DNA from 3 places in the Glutamicibacter sp. MCAF14 genome. Region 1 is predicted to be linked to each of the others. Evidence: riboswitches for the same ligand, from Rfam matches in the RefSeq annotation. Region 1 holds a riboswitch; each other region holds the start of a gene.

The links. A riboswitch is a leader RNA that binds a small molecule or an ion and turns the genes downstream of it on or off. The one in region 1 is predicted to bind S-adenosylmethionine.
Region 2: linked by a shared signal. The riboswitch ahead of AB4Y71_RS14800 (hypothetical protein) and the one ahead of AB4Y71_RS17845 (O-acetylhomoserine aminocarboxypropyltransferase/cysteine synthase family protein) in region 1 are both predicted to bind S-adenosylmethionine.
Region 3: linked by a shared signal. The riboswitch ahead of AB4Y71_RS13120 (O-acetylhomoserine aminocarboxypropyltransferase/cysteine synthase family protein) and the one ahead of AB4Y71_RS17845 (O-acetylhomoserine aminocarboxypropyltransferase/cysteine synthase family protein) in region 1 are both predicted to bind S-adenosylmethionine.

What each region holds. Positions count from the first base shown of each region.
Region 1 covers NZ_JBFREO010000018.1:25,499-31,084, forward strand. The annotation lists gene AB4Y71_RS17835 (DUF1852 domain-containing protein) at 1-7, opposite strand, end outside; gene AB4Y71_RS17840 (LysR family transcriptional regulator) at 130-1,071, shown strand; SAM riboswitch class I at 1,304-1,394, shown strand; gene AB4Y71_RS17845 (O-acetylhomoserine aminocarboxypropyltransferase/cysteine synthase family protein) at 1,483-2,796, shown strand; gene AB4Y71_RS17850 (cystathionine gamma-synthase) at 2,793-3,998, shown strand; gene AB4Y71_RS17855 (hypothetical protein) at 5,357-5,586, opposite strand, start outside.
Region 2 covers NZ_JBFREO010000007.1:43,766-49,351, reverse strand. The annotation lists gene speB (agmatinase) at 1-983, opposite strand, end outside; gene AB4Y71_RS14810 (hypothetical protein) at 1,285-1,701, opposite strand; gene AB4Y71_RS14805 (cupin domain-containing protein) at 1,839-2,402, opposite strand; SAM riboswitch class IV at 2,685-2,798, shown strand; gene AB4Y71_RS14800 (hypothetical protein) at 2,815-3,081, shown strand; gene AB4Y71_RS14795 (VIT1/CCC1 transporter family protein) at 3,137-4,240, shown strand; gene AB4Y71_RS14790 (LOG family protein) at 4,303-5,373, opposite strand; gene AB4Y71_RS14785 (SNF2-related protein) at 5,580-5,586, shown strand, end outside.
Region 3 covers NZ_JBFREO010000005.1:233,169-238,754, forward strand. The annotation lists gene katG (catalase/peroxidase HPI) at 1-387, shown strand, start outside; gene AB4Y71_RS13105 (methylated-DNA--[protein]-cysteine S-methyltransferase) at 485-1,111, opposite strand; gene AB4Y71_RS13110 (RNA polymerase sigma factor) at 1,108-1,605, opposite strand; gene AB4Y71_RS13115 (histidine phosphatase family protein) at 1,726-2,286, opposite strand; SAM riboswitch class I at 2,398-2,492, shown strand; gene AB4Y71_RS13120 (O-acetylhomoserine aminocarboxypropyltransferase/cysteine synthase family protein) at 2,608-3,981, shown strand; gene AB4Y71_RS13125 (CoA-binding protein) at 3,981-4,475, shown strand; gene AB4Y71_RS13130 (DeoR/GlpR family DNA-binding transcription regulator) at 4,755-5,531, shown strand; gene AB4Y71_RS13135 (1-phosphofructokinase family hexose kinase) at 5,528-5,586, shown strand, end outside.

The DNA of each region.
Region 1 (5,586 bases):
CTGCCATGATGGCCAATCTGTATTTGGGAGGCCTGGGCAGGCCGAGGGGAAGTCGTTGCGTCAATCATGCAGGGTGATTCTTGATATCAGGTAACTCGATATAACTATGGATTCATATAGACTCTGGCTATGGTTCAGGGAACGAATGGTCTGACACTGCAGCAGCTTCGCTATTTTGTGGCGGTAGCCTCCGAAGGATCCATCTCGGCCGCGGCTGACCTCATTTACGTCGCGCAGCCCAGCATGTCCGCGGCGATGAAGGAACTCGAATCACGGGTGGGGCGCACCTTGCTGATGCGTTCGGCCAGGGGAGTGACGCTCACCGCCGAAGGTGCTGAATTCCTCGGCTACGCCCGACAGGTCCTGGAGCAGGTGGAGCTGCTGGAGCACCGCTACCTCGGCCGGCCCTCCGCCCGGCGACTGCTGGGCGTCTCCACCCAGCACTACTCATTTTCGGTGGACGCCTTTGTCCGAATGGTCCAGGCCAGCGGGGCCGAGGAATACCAGTTTTCACTCCGCGAGACGCGCACCGAACAGATCATCGAGGACGTGCGCACGCTGCGCAGCGACATCGGGATCCTGTACCGCAACGACTTCAACCGGAAGGTCATCGACAAGCTGCTGCGCGAATCGCGGCTGGTCTTCCACCCGCTGTTCCTGGCTGATCCGCACATTTTCATCTCGCGCAGCAACCCGCTGGCCACCCGAACCCAGGTCACGCTCGAAGACCTCGAAGACCTGCCCCGGCTGACCTTCGACCAGGGCGCGAATAATTCCTTCTACTTCGCCGAGGAGGTGCTCTCCACGCGCTCCAGCCAACGCGAAATCCAGGTCTCGGACCGCGCCACCATCTTCAACCTCATGATCGGCTTGGGCGGGTACACGATTTCCACCGGCATCATCAGCGACGAGCTGGACCCCTCCATCGTGGCCATCCCGCTGGCCATTGAGGAGCGCATCGAAATCGGCTGGATCGACCACGCCGCCATCCCGCTCACCGACCAGGCCCAGCGCTACCTGCAAGAAGTGCGCACCGTGGTCGCCAGCTTCGGGGTAGAAGTGCTCGGCTGAGCCGCCAGTGGCGTAACTCCCGGTCACCGAGCACCGGCACATCGTCACAAAATTCAGGAAAAACCTTGAAATCCTCTGGGTTTTGCGCAAGTCTGCGCGTCATAAAAGGGTTCAGGCCCCCGCGTCATCATGACAAGGCGACGACATATGAAGCGTGGCGGCCCTGTATGAAGCCGGCCGCCCGATAACGCTTGCACCGTTTGCGGCCCATGGCCAACCATGGAGGAACAACAAACCATCAAGAGCGACTAAGAGATCTGGCTCGTTGACGTCGCAGCAACCATCGGGAAACCGAAAGGTGCTAATGCCAGGAACGATGGAGCAGTTCCGAACGCGTTTTTGCGTACTGTGCTTCGTGCCGCCGCACGATGCCAATCGGTGCACTCCCTCGCAGAGAATCGAGGAGGAGCTATGAGCCAGGAAACCGACGCGGTGCACGCAGGGTACCGCCCGAGCGGAGACTTCCGCCCGATGCTGCCGCCACTGCACAATTCCGCGGCCTACCAATTCGCATCGCATGCCGAAGCGGTGGAGAAGTTCGCGCTGCGCCAGGCCGGCTTCACCTACTCGCGCACCGGCAACCCCACCGTTTCGATTCTCGAACAGCGCGTGGCCGCCTTGGAAGGCGGGGCCCACGCGGTGGCCACCGCCACCGGGCAGGCAGCCGTGGCCTTGTCCCTGCTGGCCCTGACCCAGGGACCCAAGCACATCGTGGCCTCCTCCTCGCTCTACGGCGGCACCGTGGACCTGTTCACCGACACCTTCGCGGACTTCGGCATCCGCATCAGCTTTGTCGACCAGGCCGATCCGTCCGCCTGGGCCGCTGCCATTGAGTCGGACACCCGGGCGTTCTTCCTGGAGTCCGTCTCCAACCCGCTGTGCACCGTGGCCGATCTGCCCGCCATCGCGGCGATCGCCCACGAGCACAACATCCCGGTGGTGGTGGACAACACCCTGGCCACCCCGCTGAATATTCGGCCTCTGGAACTCGGTGCGGACATCGTGGTGCACTCGGCCACCAAGGGACTGGCCGGACACGGCTCGGTGCTCGGCGGGATCGTGGTGGACTCGGGGAAATTCGACTTCTCCGATGCCGCCCGCTGGCCACAGATCGCCGCCCCGCGGGTGCGTCTGAACAACACCTCGCTGCTTGAACGCCACGGACCGGCCGCCTACGCAATGCTGGTGCGCTCCAAGTTCCTGCACGATCTGGGCCCGACCCTCGCCCCGGCCAGCGCCCAGGGCATCCTGGCCGGAATCGAAACCCTGCCGGTGCGCGCCGCCCACGTGCAGCGCAGCGTCACCAGGCTGATCGACGCGCTTGCCGAGTATCCGGGCATTGCCGCCATCCACCACCCTTCGCTGCCCGAGCACCCCAGCCACGAGCTGGCCCGGGCGCTGGCGCCGAAGGGCACCGGCTGCGTGCTGGCCATCGAGCTGGCCCACCCATCCCTGGTTTCCCCGGTGATCGACGGGCTCAAGCTGATTTCCCTGGCCGCGAATGTGGGGGACACCCGCACCATGGTCTCCCACCCGGCCACCATGACGCACTGCCGGCTCTCGGAGCAGCAGCTGGCCGACGCGGGCCTGAACACCTCCACCCTGCGCCTGTCGGTGGGATTGGAAGACCCCGCCGACCTGCTCGCAGATATCACCCAATCGCTGGATCTTGCATTGGCCGCAACCCAGGCCACCGCCGACACCAAGGAAGTGAGTTTCGCATGAGCGGCTTCAACACCCTCGCCGTGCACGCCGGCCAGCACAAGGATCCGCACACCGGTGCGGTGATCCCGCCGATCTACCAGACCAGCACCTTCATCCAGGACGGCATCAACGTGCTGCGCGCCGGGCACGAGTACTCGCGCGGCTCCAACCCGACCCGCAACGGGTTCGAATCCCAGCTCACCGCGCTGGAAGGCGGCGCCGCCGGCTTCTCCTTCGCTTCGGGCATCGCGGCCGAAGACGCGCTGCTGCGCGCAGTGCTTCAGCGGGGCGATCACATCGTGCTGGGCGCCGATGGCTACGGCGGCACCAACCGGCTGATCTCCAAGCTGCACGGCAAATGGGGGATCAGCTCCTCGGCGGTGGACATCACCAACCTGGATGCGGTGCGCGCCGCGCTGCGCCCGAACACCGCGCTGCTCTGGGTGGAGACCCCATCCAACCCGCTGCTGGGCATCGCCGACCTGGCCGGCTGGGCGGCCATCGCCCGCGAGCACGGCGCCCTGCTGGTGGTGGATAACACCTTCGCCACCCCGTACCTGCAGCGGCCGCTGGACTTCGGAGCGCACGCGGTGGTGCACTCGACCACCAAGTACATCGGCGGGCACTCCGACGTTCTCGGCGGGGCGGTCATCGTGGCCGACCACCTCTTCCGCGGCCAATCCCTGGCCGAAGCGGTGGGCTATCAGCAGTTCGCCGGCGGCGCGGTCTCCGGTCCTCAGGATTCCTACCTGGCCGCCCGCGGGCTGAAGACCCTGGGCCTGCGCATGGAACGCCACTGCGCCACCGCATCCACCCTGGCCCGCTGGCTCGATGACCGCCCCGAGGTTGCCCGCGTCTACTATCCCGGGCTGGAAAGCCATCCGGGCCACGAGCTGGCAGCCCGCCAGCAGCGCGGGTTCGGAGGCATCCTCTCGCTGCAGCTGGCCGACGAGGCCGCGGCCCGCGCCTTCGCCGAGTCCATGGAATACTTCCAGCTCTCGGTGTCCCTGGGCGGGGTGGAATCCCTGGTCTGCTATCCGCGCGAAATGACCCACGCTTCGCTGATCGGCACACCGCTGGAGATTCCAGCGAACTTGGTCCGCCTCTCGGTGGGCATCGAGGAGCCCGAGGACCTGATTGCCGATCTGGAACGCGGGCTGGCCGCAGCCGCGAAGGCTTCCGAGGCCGACAGCATCCAGCACCGCAGCCTGGCTACCGCCTGACCTGCCGTCGCAGCACGCGGGCCGTCCGCACAGGAAGGCCCGCGTGCAAGACGTCGGCACCGCTTAGCGATTCGCGCCTCCGGGGCACTCCAAGCTTGCAAAACTGGGTTCCGACCTAATGATCTCCGGCATCGCGATCTGTGCCCCTCATGACGATTGCTTTCGGGGAGCCGCCTATGCCGCGAAATCCATTAGTTGGCGATGGCAAGGACGGGGCCGTGGTGCAGTGGGCTCCTCCGAGGAGGTTCAGGCCTTGGAACCCGACTTGCCCAATGCGAAGGTCGGTGCCGTCGGCGCGCACGCCGGGGGATCGCCGCATGCGTTCGAGCTGCACACTTTCTCCCCTGAAGCCAAAGTGTTCGAGGATCAGGTATGCGGATCGATGAACGCCTCGGGCGTCCAATGGCTCACCAATACTGCGAAGACAGCTGCGAACTATCGAGCCTCCCGGAGAACGCTTATGGGCAGGTCCGGCGAGCACGCAGTCAGATTCCGGGGCAGGATGGTGTGGGCCGGAGGAACGGCCAGTATCCTATACTGAGGCACAACGGCAGTCTGATGACAGTGCGACGTCCATCTGCTCTGAGCAGGCACATCCACGTCAGGAGTTCCCCAGCCGAGACGGCCGAAAATCCTTCGCCCTGGCGCCATGGCTGAAGCGGAAATTCATGCCAAGAACCTCTGTCTGGTACTGGTCTTAGCCGCCGGTCGCAACTAACATTTACCGGCTCCGGTGATAAGCAGGGTCTTTGCATGACAGAAACGCCGTTTAAAACCAAAATAGGTCGAAGGGCTCAAGGTCCCGTTGTTGCTACGACAATTATCGGATACGCGCGAGTAAGCCGGCACCAGGGGACCCCAACGCCGCAGGAAGCCAAGATGCGTGCCGCTGGCGCGGAAAAGGTGCTTACCGAGCGCGGGGAATCGAGCCACATCGCCAGCCGGTCGCGATGGGAAGCATGACTGAGATACATGAGGGCCGATAGCAGGCGCGTGATCTGGGCACATCGGATAGCCGGCACCGAACGTACCCTTGAAACGCTCCGCGAGCTGGGAAACGCGGATTAATCCACTCAGTCTCGCCCAACCGCTCCCCGACATCGCGGCGCACACGCCTTTGGGCGATGCCGCAGCAGGGGCACTGACCATGCTGATTCATTTGCGCGTGCTCCACGGTCCGCGAGAACATTCGCAGGATCGCGGAGCACGCGCTGCAGCGGGCCGCCGGCTCGATGACCTATATTCGATCAGTCTCCTAAACACGGTACCTAGCCTCGAAACGCCTATTCCAACGCTCGAAGGTCGACGATCAACAGGCAGATAGGTGAATAGTGTGCGGTGGCGGAATGCCTGTGAAGTTATTGAGACCCCTCCCGGGGTTGGGAACCATACAGTGAGTCGTTGACTTGATCGATCATTTCTTGAATCGCGTGGACTTTGCTCTGCCAGTACTTGTTGTTCTCGCGAGCTTGCGGTCCTTCTGCTTCTTCGTTCAACTCAAGAAGCTCGCTGAAATGGTCTCGGTAGGCGCACAGCGCAGCATTGAGAACTTCGATTTGCTCGTCATTGAGGTGGACGTTGAGCAATG
Region 2 (5,586 bases), on a different contig from region 1:
CTATTCATTCCCTTACTGGCACGGAAGTCGCTGATCAGGCTGATCAAATCATAGGTGACATGCGAGGCCGCCACACCGGTCAGCTCTGCATGGTCATAGGCCGGAGCGACTTCAACGATATCTGCGCCAACGATGTTCAGCCCACGCAAACCGCGCAGGATTTCAAGCAATTCGCGGCTGGTGATGCCGCCGGCTTCCGGGGTGCCGGTGCCCGGGGCGTGAGCCGGGTCAAGCACGTCGATGTCCACCGAAATGTACAGTGGGCGATTGCCAATGCGATCGCGCAGTTTGTCCACGATTTCACATACGCCCTGGTAGTAGACATCGGAGCTGGTCACGATGCCAAAGCCGAAACGCTTGTCATCTTCCAAGTCTTTTTTGCCGTATAGCGGACCGCGGGTGCCGACATGGCAGATTGCTTCGGTGTCCAAAATGCCTTCCTCAACAGCACGGCGGAACGGAGTGCCGTGCGTATATTCAGCGCCGAAGTAGGTATCCCACGTATCCAGGTGCGCATCGAAGTGCAGCATGGCAACTGGTGCTCCAGCGCGCTGCGAAGCGGCACGCAGCAAGGGCAGCGCGATGGTGTGGTCGCCACCAACGGTGACGAGGGTGGAGCCATCGCTGGTCAGCTCCAGTGCCTCGTGTTCAATGGTTTCAATGGCCTCATTGATATTGAACGGGTTAACCGCCATGTCCCCTGCGTCAGCCACCTGGCTCTGCGCAAACGGCGAGGTATCTGTCGCCGGGTTGTAGGGGCGGATCAGGCGCGAGGATTCACGTACGTGGTTGGCACCAAAGCGGGCACCGGGACGATAGGAAACACCGGTATCAAACGGCACTCCGACAATCTTGATGTCGGCTTTCTCCACTTGGTCCAGTCGTGGAAGCCGGGCATAGGTGCCGCCTCCTGCATAGCGCGGAATCATCGCAGCATTGATGGGCCCTAGACGACCATTTTCCTCGATACGGATTTCCTTCATCGCAACTTCCTCCCCAAGACACAACAGCACAAAAGCCAGAGTTGTCTAATACGAAACTTCAGTTTTCTATTATGCTATTTTGTCTGCTGGATCACGTCAAGATCAGGCTTCCTCCGCCACAAGAATCCAGGAGAAATGTCGAACGCCGCCACCCGGGATTGGGTGGCGGCGTTCGCTTCAACTATGTTCTTGGCGTTCAGCTGGCAGCACTACGATTCTGCTGGGCAAGCACTTCCAGCGCGTGGTGCCAAAGTCTTGGAGTTTTGACTATATTTCAGGCTATTTCGCCCAATGAAGATGGTCAGCTCTCGTCAGAGTGCTTCTTGCTGGCTTTAACCAGCGCACGATCGACCTCATGGATACCTAGGCAAAAACCTGCGGACATGATCAGTGACTTGATAGTCAGTTCAGAAAGATCATCGGCTACGTACACCAGCTGAACTGGTCCAGCCAAGATCAGCAAGACCCCGGTCCACAACATGTAGACCCACGAGGTATGAGCTTGGGCCATCAGTGGGAAGCGTGCGCGGCGGCGAATCGTGCGCACCCCGATGGTCACGATCACGATCGCCAGAATCGCAGCGCCGATGAAAAAGAAATTGCGCTGGGTGCGGATCCAGGTCAGGGTGGTGCCGACAAGGACACCGAAAAGTATCGAAGCCCACCAGCTGATGCTGCGCAATTGGTCATGCGTTGTGGTCGGTTCCCCTGTTTTCACACCTCTCCCATCACTTATCGATCCCAGCGCCCAAATCAACGCAATGCTTCTAGAATACGCGGTTTGCCGGCCCATCAGCCAACGCAAGGCTGTGCAGGGACTGTCCCACCTCCAGAACAGAAGCTGGAGACGGACAACTAGAGAATCAGCGTCCAGGTAACCACGGCGATCTGGTCGGACTCGTTCTCCCAGCTGTGCGGCTCACGGCCGGGGAAAGTTATAGTGTCGCCAGCTTCGAGTTCCACTCGTTGATCAGGTAATACGAGCACGAACCTGCCGGCAATCACATGCAGCACTTCCAGCTCGCAATCCACCGAATACAGTTCCGCTTCGCCGGTGCCCTTCGGCGCGATCTCGGCACGGATCATCTGCACCCGCTTTTCGCTGCGAGGCGTAACCAGCTGCTCCGTGATGCCATCACCGCCGAGGGAAACGCGAGGAGCCTGCTCCAAACGCACAAGTTTGGTTTCCGGAACTTCAAAGAGCGTACCGACTTCAATGCTCAGTACTTCGCACAGCCGCAAGAGGGTCGAGACCGACGGGCTGGTCAGGTCGCGCTCGACGCGTGAGAGGAAGCCCTTGGTCAGTCCCGAAAGCTCGGCGACTTGGTCAATGGTCATGCGCTGGGTTTGGCGCACCCCGCGCAGCCGCGCGCCAATGTTGATCGCTGCACCGGTTGGTTCAACTGGCAAGGTTTTCATCGTTTGGCTCCATCGACGATTCTCATAGCGGCAAAGCCCAATCCATTTCGGTTTCAAGGCCTGCGGAGCAAGTTTACCAATGGTAAACACGCGGTGATCTCTATCGGCATTCTTTCTGCCCCGTTCACCCCACCGAAGATGCCTAGGGAACGGCCTATGAGTCGTGAACAGCTCGGTGGCCTGGTGTGCCGACTGCATCTGGTTCCAGCAGCGAAGCGGCAGTCATATTTCGCCCCATGACTTCTTCAAGTCCTCACCCCGGCAGTAGCATCAGAATTGTTGCTTCACGAGATGCGGCGCCAAGCTCCGACTGGCCGCACACCAACCCCAAGTTCATGGGTGGTTCGGATGAGGAAGCGGTCCGCGCATCAACAGTTGCACGGGCAAGAGCTCGCCAGAGAGATGCAGCCCCATGACGTATCCAATCCTGCCAATCATCGACCGCCAGACCGGACAGGTGCAGTTCAAAGCCGAAGGCCACTGGCATATCCGATATGTAGCGGATCCGCTGCGGCTTGAACGACTCCTTGCCCGGTGCGCGAGACGGCCGATCTTCGACCCGGAAACATCAAATTTGCTGCTCGTAGTGCCAGCAATCGCAGATCCTGCAGGCAAGAAATTTGCTTTTAGCCTTGCCAAATTCCCAAGCAACGGAGCCCTGACTAAACTGGGTAGCTGATCCGACCCACGGGTTTCATTGGGAAACTCCATGTACCAGGAGAGTCATCTTCACGATGTCACAGCACTCAGCAAGCGAACCCAGCAAAACTCAGATTAAGCGATGGCGGCAATACCTCGCCGACGAAATCGCCGAAGGCGCCATCTACCGTGCCCTCGCGGAGAAGAAAACCGGGCAGGAACGGCAGATCCTCTTAGGCCTGGCCGAAGCCGAAGCACGCCACGAAGAACACTGGCGGACCAAGCTCGGCGGACACGTCAAAGACGTTCGTCCATCCTTGCGCCGAACCATGCTGCGTTTCCTAGCACTGCACTTGGGCTCGGTGTTCGTGCTGGCCATGGCCCAGCGCTCGGAAAGCAGCTCCCCCTACCGTGATGACAAAGATGCCACCGCACAGATGGCAGCCGACGAACAGGTCCACGAGGAAGTAGTCCGTGCGCTGGCTACCGCTGGCCGCGCACGTCTTTCAGGCAACTTCCGCGCCGCGGTCTTCGGTGCCAACGATGGGCTGGTTTCCAACCTGGCGCTGATCATGGGTATCGGCGCCACCGGTGTCTCGGCAACCTTCGTGCTGTTCTCCGGTGTTGCTGGTTTGCTGGCCGGTGCGCTGTCCATGGCCGCTGGCGAATACGTTTCAGTACGTTCCCAGCGCGAGCTGCTGACCGCTTCGCGCCCAACCCAGGTCACGCTCACTGCAGCCCCGAACCTGGACCTCGATGCCAACGAGCTGCTGCTGATCTACAAGGCCCGAGGAATGAGCGATGAGGATGCCGAGCACCGTGCGGCCGAACGCATGGGCATGTTCTCCTGTGACTGCAATCCCGGCTTCTCGTTGAACCCAGAAGGCCGCAGCGCAGAACTTGAAAAGGAACATGAAGAGCTGGGATCGGCGACCGGAGCGGCCACTACCTCGTTCTTCCTTTTTGCGTCCGGCGCTATTGTGCCGATCCTGCCCTATATCTTCGGCCTATCCGGCCTGAGCGCAGTCATCGTCTCCGTGGTGCTGGTTGGCATCGCCTTGATGATTACCGGCGGCATCGTCGGCTTGCTCTCCGGCGCGTCCCCATTCAAACGAGGCCTGCGCCAGCTGGCCATCGGCTGGGGAGCGGCTGCCGTCACCTATTGCTTGGGCCTGATCTTCGACGTCAGCGTCAGCTAGCGGCCCGACACCTTGTGCATGCCGGTACAGCTTCGTCTGTACCAGCATTTTCCATGCCTCATTCAGCTACCCTGTGGATGCCGGGTGCGCCGGCGCAGCGTCGTCATGGATTCGATGAACGCCATGGCTTCTTCGGCCGTATCCACTAGCGCGATCTTCTGCTCCATGACCCGCTCCTTGGCCAGTGCTTGCAGCAACGGCCACGCCGGCAGGTCCTTGGTCCAGTAGTCCTTGCCAATGAGCACCATCGGCACCACTCGGGCCCCAGTGGCGTAATAGTTTTCGCAGGCGTCCTGGAAGATTTCCTGCACCGTGCCAGCGGCCCCTGGCAGGACAACCAGCCCTCCATTGGATTGCTCCAGCAAAATAGCTTCGCGAATGGAATTGGTGAAGAACTTGGCAATCCCGGTGGCGAACAGGTTCGGCGGCTCATGACCGTAAAACCAGGTCGGCACGCCAAGGGACTGGCGCTGGCTGGGGAAGCGTTCTTTGACCATCAACGCGGTTCTTGCCCAACCGGTACGCTGGTGAATCGCATCCGGCGCCTCGGCCAGCATCCGCAACGCCGTAGTGATGTCCTCTGGTTCATAGTCAGCCAACCACGCTCCAGCATTGGCCGCTTCCATTGCGCCAGGCCCACCGCCGGTAGCCACCGCATAGCCCGCCCGGGTAATCATCCGCCCCAGCTCTACAGCTCGCGCGTACTCGACAGTGCCGCGGTTCATCGCGTGGCCGCCCATCACCCCGATGATCGGAGTGTCCTGGAACATGCCTTCATACACCGCTGAGACCAGCGCCTGGCCAATATGGTGATCATGCAACGTCTTGGACAGCGCACTGTCATCGCTATTGCCGTTCACCGCGACATGCTGTTGCGAGTACGCGTAGATCTTCGCATCAGGCACGTGTTCGTAGGTCTGGGTCCGAATTCCCGAGTACAGCTCATCGGCTGAATACAAATCCCGGGCACCAGTTTCAAAGGGCAGCTCGGACCCCGAACTCATGCATAGCCCGCCGGTGGCTTGCACGATCTGCTGGCCTTGGGAGGAATATTGGCAATCAATGAACAGTGCTTCGGAAAGGTCCAGGGAATTGAGCACGGTATCCCGTTCGCGCAGATCAACGCGGTGCACGCGCCAATTTTTCCCGCGGGCGCGGTGAGATGCCAACGCCTCGGCTGCAAGCCGATCGAACTCAACGAGCGATGTTATGTTCACCGCTCGTGCTGGAAGGTAGGGCCACACTTGGGACATAGCTACACGCTACGTCACAGATAGTGATTATTCACAGAAAAGCTCTTCAACTTTCACCACGGCCCGGAACGTGAAACGATGAGAGGATGAGTG
Region 3 (5,586 bases), on a different contig from region 1:
CTGATCGACAAGGCCAACCTGTTGGGCCTGTCCGCCCCAGAACTGACCGTACTGGTCGGCGGCCTGCGCGTGCTGGGCAACAACTGGGACGGTTCGAACTTGGGCGTCTTCACCGAGAACCCAGGTGCGTTGACCAACGACTTCTTCGCGAACCTGCTGGAGCCAGGCATCGGGTGGACCGCTTCCGAGGACGAGCAGACCTACCACTCGAAGGACGGCCGCTGGGTCGGTTCCCGCGTGGACCTGGTCTTCGGTGCCAACTCGGAACTGCGCGCTGTCGCCGAAGTCTACGCTTCGGACGATGCCAAGACGAAGTTCGTCAAGGACTTCGCCCAGGCTTGGGCCAAGGTCATGGACTCGGACCGCTTCGAGCTGCGCCGCAAGTAGCCGCTGCTTAGCTGCTAGCTTGCAGTAACAGATGCTGGGCTGGTGCCTTCCGCAGGGAAGGCACCAGCCCAGCATTGTTTAAGATTCGTCTTCGTGCCTAGAACAAGGTTGCCCCCTGTTCAGCGAAGTGAGGGTTCTCCAGTTTCAACAGCTCGCTCTTGGCCTCAAGCCCGCCGAGGTAGCCGCCCAGCGACCCATCGGTGCGCAGCACCCGGTGGCAGGGCAGCACGATGGGAATCGGGTTGGTGGCGCATGCTGAGCCAACGGCACGCACGGCTTTGGGCTTGCCGATCTGCTGCGCCATCTGGGCGTAGCTGCAAGTTTGCCCATAGGCGATCTGCCCGAGCTGAAGCTGCACCTGCCGACGGAAATCGGTGGAGAGCGTCAGGTCCAGGGCCAGTTCGAACCCTTGGCGCTGGCCGGAGAAGTATTCATCGAGCTGCCGGGCTGCGGCATCCAGGCGCTTCGCATCGCGCAGGATGCGCGAACCGAGCTTTTCGGAAAGCAGCTCCAGGATCCGGTCATGGTCCTCGGATTCGAAGGCGACGCGCGCCAGGCCGTTTTGCGTACTGGCCAGCAGCAGGCTTCCCAGCGGGCTGTCGACAATGCGGTAGGCAACATCCACCAGCGCCTGCTCGTGTGCCTGCGCGGCGAGCTTCTGGCCCAATGCGGCAAGGACCGCGGAATCCTCGGTGCCTGGTTCTTGCGCTTTGCTCTTGTTCATGGCTGCTCCCGCCATAGTTCGGATTCTCCCAGGCGGGCTCGCAAGTTCTTGATCCCGTCGGCGCCAGCGCGCCGCGCGGCTGCTTCGCTGCCGGAAATGATTCCGGCGATACCCGCGTAGCTCAGGCCGCCCAGGTACCGGTAGGCAATCACTTGCCGTTGCTTGGGCGGCAGCTGGTTGACCTCATGCCACAACTGCAGATTTTCCAGTTGCGCGCCGGGCCCCGGCCCGGAGTCCAAGGTGCCTTCCAGATCCATTTCGACCAGGCTTTCGGGCTTGTGCTTGCGCAACTCGTCGACGGCCTTGTTGCGTGCGATGCGCACCAGCCAGGCCGCAACGTTGGCATCTTCGGGCAGGTTCGGATAAGCCTTCAGCGCTGCGAGGAAGGTCTCGGACCAGGCATCCTGCGCGCGGTGCTCATCGAGCAGGGCGCGGCAGACCCGCAGCACGTTGAGCCCATATTCTTGGACTATCCGTTCAAACGGTGCTTGCATGGCTCTCCTGGAAGCTGGAGCCCGTCGTGGGCCTTCACCCTGTAAACGTACCGCGGGCCGGTTCCGTGAGCCGGTGCCCACAATTTTTCCCGCACCCCCGGATGGTGGCAAAGCCAGGCGCTAGAGTGCGACCAGATCCAGTTCATCGGCCAGCTGCTGCAATCGGTGCAAGTCAATATCCAGCACTTCACCGTTTTCCACGCCCCGCGCTTCCTTGGTTCCGGCCAGGGCATCACGGATGTTGCGCATAGTGGCGCCGTGGCTGACAATCATGATCTTCGTCCCGGCGTGCGCCTTGGCCAGTTCCAATAGCGTTGGGATCGCCCTGCTCAGGATATCCGCGCGCGGTTCAAGCTGGTCCTTGGCGGCGGCCGTCTCTTCTTCACTCACCTCGGCCATGATCCGGCCCTCCAACGGCCCGAAACCGCGTTCAATGAGTTCGGGGACGGCATCGCCGGTAGCAGCCCCGAGCTGCTCGGCCATCAACGTGGCAGTTTCCTGCGCGCGTTCCAGCGGAGAACCCAGAATCAGGCTCCAGCCCTGTCCGGCCAGCGCTCGCCCTGCCGCGCGGGCTTGCTCGCGTCCGGTCTCGTTCAACGGAATATCTGTGCGTCCTTGCAGGCGTCCTGCAAGGTTCCAATCTGTCTGCCCGTGCCGGACCAGCGCCAACGAAGTCTCCATGGCTCCAGCTTAGTGGTGGCGCTGCGGGTCGAATAATCTGTGAAAATATCCTCAATACGCAACGTTACGACTCATAGTTGGGTCACGAAGGGTCATGTTGCGAAGATTATTACACCATCCCGAGCGGCTGAGAGATCTGGTTCGTTGACGCCGCAGCAACCTGCCACATCCGGTGGCAACGGTGCTACCGCCAGAAACGATGCAGCCGCTTACCCGTTGTCCCACGGCAGGAAGCGACATTGATTCCGGGATTCCTGCCTCGATCGCGACCCGCAGTGCGGCGAGCGCGAACACCCAATCGACAAGGAGTCGTACGCCATCATGGCAGATCACAAGTTTGGATTCCGCACCCGCGCATTGCATGCCGGCGGCACCCCCGATGCCGAGCACGGCGCCCGCGCAGTGCCCATCTACCAGAGCACCTCGTTCGTGTTCAAGGACGCCGATGACGCAGCCAACCTCTTCGCCCTGCAGAAGTACGGCAATATCTACTCGCGCATTGGCAACCCCACCGTGGCCGCTTTTGAAGAGCGCATGGCATCGCTGGAAGGCGGCATCGGCGCGGTAGCCACCGGTTCAGGCATGGCCGCAGAATTCGTTACCTTCGCCGCGCTGGCGCAGGCCGGAGACCACATCGTGGCGTCCTCCAAGCTCTACGGCGGCACCATCACCCAGCTCGATGTCTCGCTGCGCCGCTTCGGCATCGACACCACCTTCGTTTCCTCCAATGACCCAGCCGATTTCGAAGCGGCCATCCAGGAGAACACCAAGGCGGTCTATACCGAGATCGTGGCCAACCCATCGGGCGACATCGCCGACCTGAAGGGCCTGGCCGAGGTGGCGCACCGCCACAATCTCCCGCTGGTCGTCGACTCGACCCTCACTCCCCCATACATCCTGCGTCCCATCGAGCACGGCGCGGATATCGTCATCCACTCCGCCACTAAGTTCATCGGCGGGCACGGCACCACCTTGGGCGGCGTGGTCATCGAATCGGGCAAGTTCAACTGGGGCAACGGCAAGTTCCCCACGATGACCGAACCGGTAGCCAGCTACGGCAACGTCTCCTGGTGGGACAACTTCGGTGAATACGGCTTCCTGACCAAGCTGCGCAGCGAACAGCTGCGCGACTTCGGTCCCTCGCTGCCGGCGCAGTCAGCATTCCAGCTGCTGCAGGGCTTGGAAACCTTGCCGCAGCGCATGGACAACCACCTGTCCAACGCGAAGCAGGTAGCCGCCTGGCTGGAAGCCGATGAGCGCGTCACCTACGTGAACTACGCCGGTTTGGAATCCCACCCGCAGTACGCCCAGGCCAAGGAACTGCTGCCCATGGGCGTCGGCTCGGTCTTCAGCTTCGGGGTGAAGGGCGGGCGCGAAGCCGGCTCCAAGTTCATCGAAGCACTGCAGCTGGCCAGCCACCTGGCCAATATCGGCGATGCCCGCACCTTGGTGCTGCACCCGGCCTCCACCACCCACCAGCAGCTCAGCGCCGACCAGCTGGTCTCCGCCGGTGTGCCAGAAGATCTGATCCGCCTCTCGGTGGGCTTGGAAGACCTCGAGGACATCCTCTGGGATCTGGACCAGGCATTAACCGCTTCGCAAGAAGCTGTCGCTGGTGCCACCGAGGAATTTGCGGCACCGACCTATGACGGCGCTGCCTGCGCCATTCCTGCAGCATCGAAGGGAGCGAACTAATGAGCGCCGCTGAAACCACGTGGGAAGCTCCGGGAGCCGCACAGCGTCTGGAGATCCTGCGCCAAACCAAGACCATCGCGATTGTCGGCGCCTCGAACAAGCCATCGCGCGCGAGCTATTTCGTGGCGACCTACCTGCTGTCCTCGTCCAAGTACAAGGTGTACTTCATCAACCCGGTCCTGGATGAGATCCTGGGCCAGCCGGTTTACAAGTCGCTGGCCGACCTTCCGGAAACCCCGGATCTGGTCGAGGTCTTCCGCAAGCACGACGACCTGCCCACCGTGCTGGATGAGGCCCTGGCCGTAGGCGCGAAGACCCTGTGGCTGCAGCTGGGTTCATGGCATGAGGAAGTTGCCCACCGGGCCGAGGCTGCCGGCATGAATGTGGTGATGGACCGCTGCGTGAAGATCGAGCACGCCCGCTTCCACGGCGGCCTGCGCCTGGCTGGGTTCAACACCGGCGTGATTTCTTCCAAGCGCCAGGTGCTCGCCTAAGCGGTCTTGGATAATCCCACAAGGCAGCTGTGCCACCTTCACGGTGGCATGGCTGCCTTTTGTTGTGCGCAGAAGACTGCAACTAGCAGGATTTTATTTTCGCGATTAAGGAGCAGGCGCACCCGCGTCCACTTGGCTTAATATCCAACAAACCCAAACAAACACAGAAATTGCCAAATATTCACCACATTTTCGCTTGACGATGCCACGCATTCGGGCATAAAGTCATGGAAACACAGATTCATGTGTTGCAGGTCATGACAAATCGTGGAGGCATGAATGTTCGCCGAAGAACGACACCGGCTGATCCTTGAACAGCTCGAAAAAGATGGCAAGGTCTCCGTTGCGCAGCTGTCCCAGCGCTTCGATATCACCCGGGAAACCGTCCGCCGCGACCTGGCACAGCTCGAATCCGAGAACTGCCTGCGTCGCGTCCATGGCGGGGCGGTGGCCACGTCCGAAGCCAGCACCCGCGAGGAAAGCTACGTGGTACGCACGACCATCCACTCCGACGCCAAGGCCCGGATCGCGCAACGTGCCCTGGGCTTGCTTCCTGTTTCAGACGCCTCGGTCATCATCGATGCCGGAACCACCACCGAAATCCTCGCAGAGCGCATGGTCAAGGCCAACGCCGGCTCCGGACTGGTGGTCATTACCCACGCCTTGCCCATCGCCTCGGCCCTGATCCATTGTCCCGACATCGCCCTGGAGCTCATCGGCGGTCGCGTCCGCGGCCTGACCGGGGCCACCAGCGGTGCCCGCACCGCGCAGGAGTATTCCCAGTACCGGGCCGACATCGCTTTCATCGGCACCAACGGGTTGCATGCCGGTTTCGGCCTGAGCACCCCGGACCCGCTGGAAGCAGCGGTCAAGCGCGCCTTGGTAGCCAGTGCCCGCCGCGTAGTGCTGCTGGCCGACAGCTCCAAGTTCGACCAGGAAACCCTGGTCCGCTTCGCTTCTCTGGAAGCCATTGACACTCTGGTCACCGACCAGCAGCCCGGAACCGAACTCGCTGCCGCCCTGGACGCGGCCGATGTCGAAGTGGTGGTCGCATGATCGTGACGTTGACCTGCAACCCGGCGCTGGACAAGACCATCGAATTGGCCGCCGC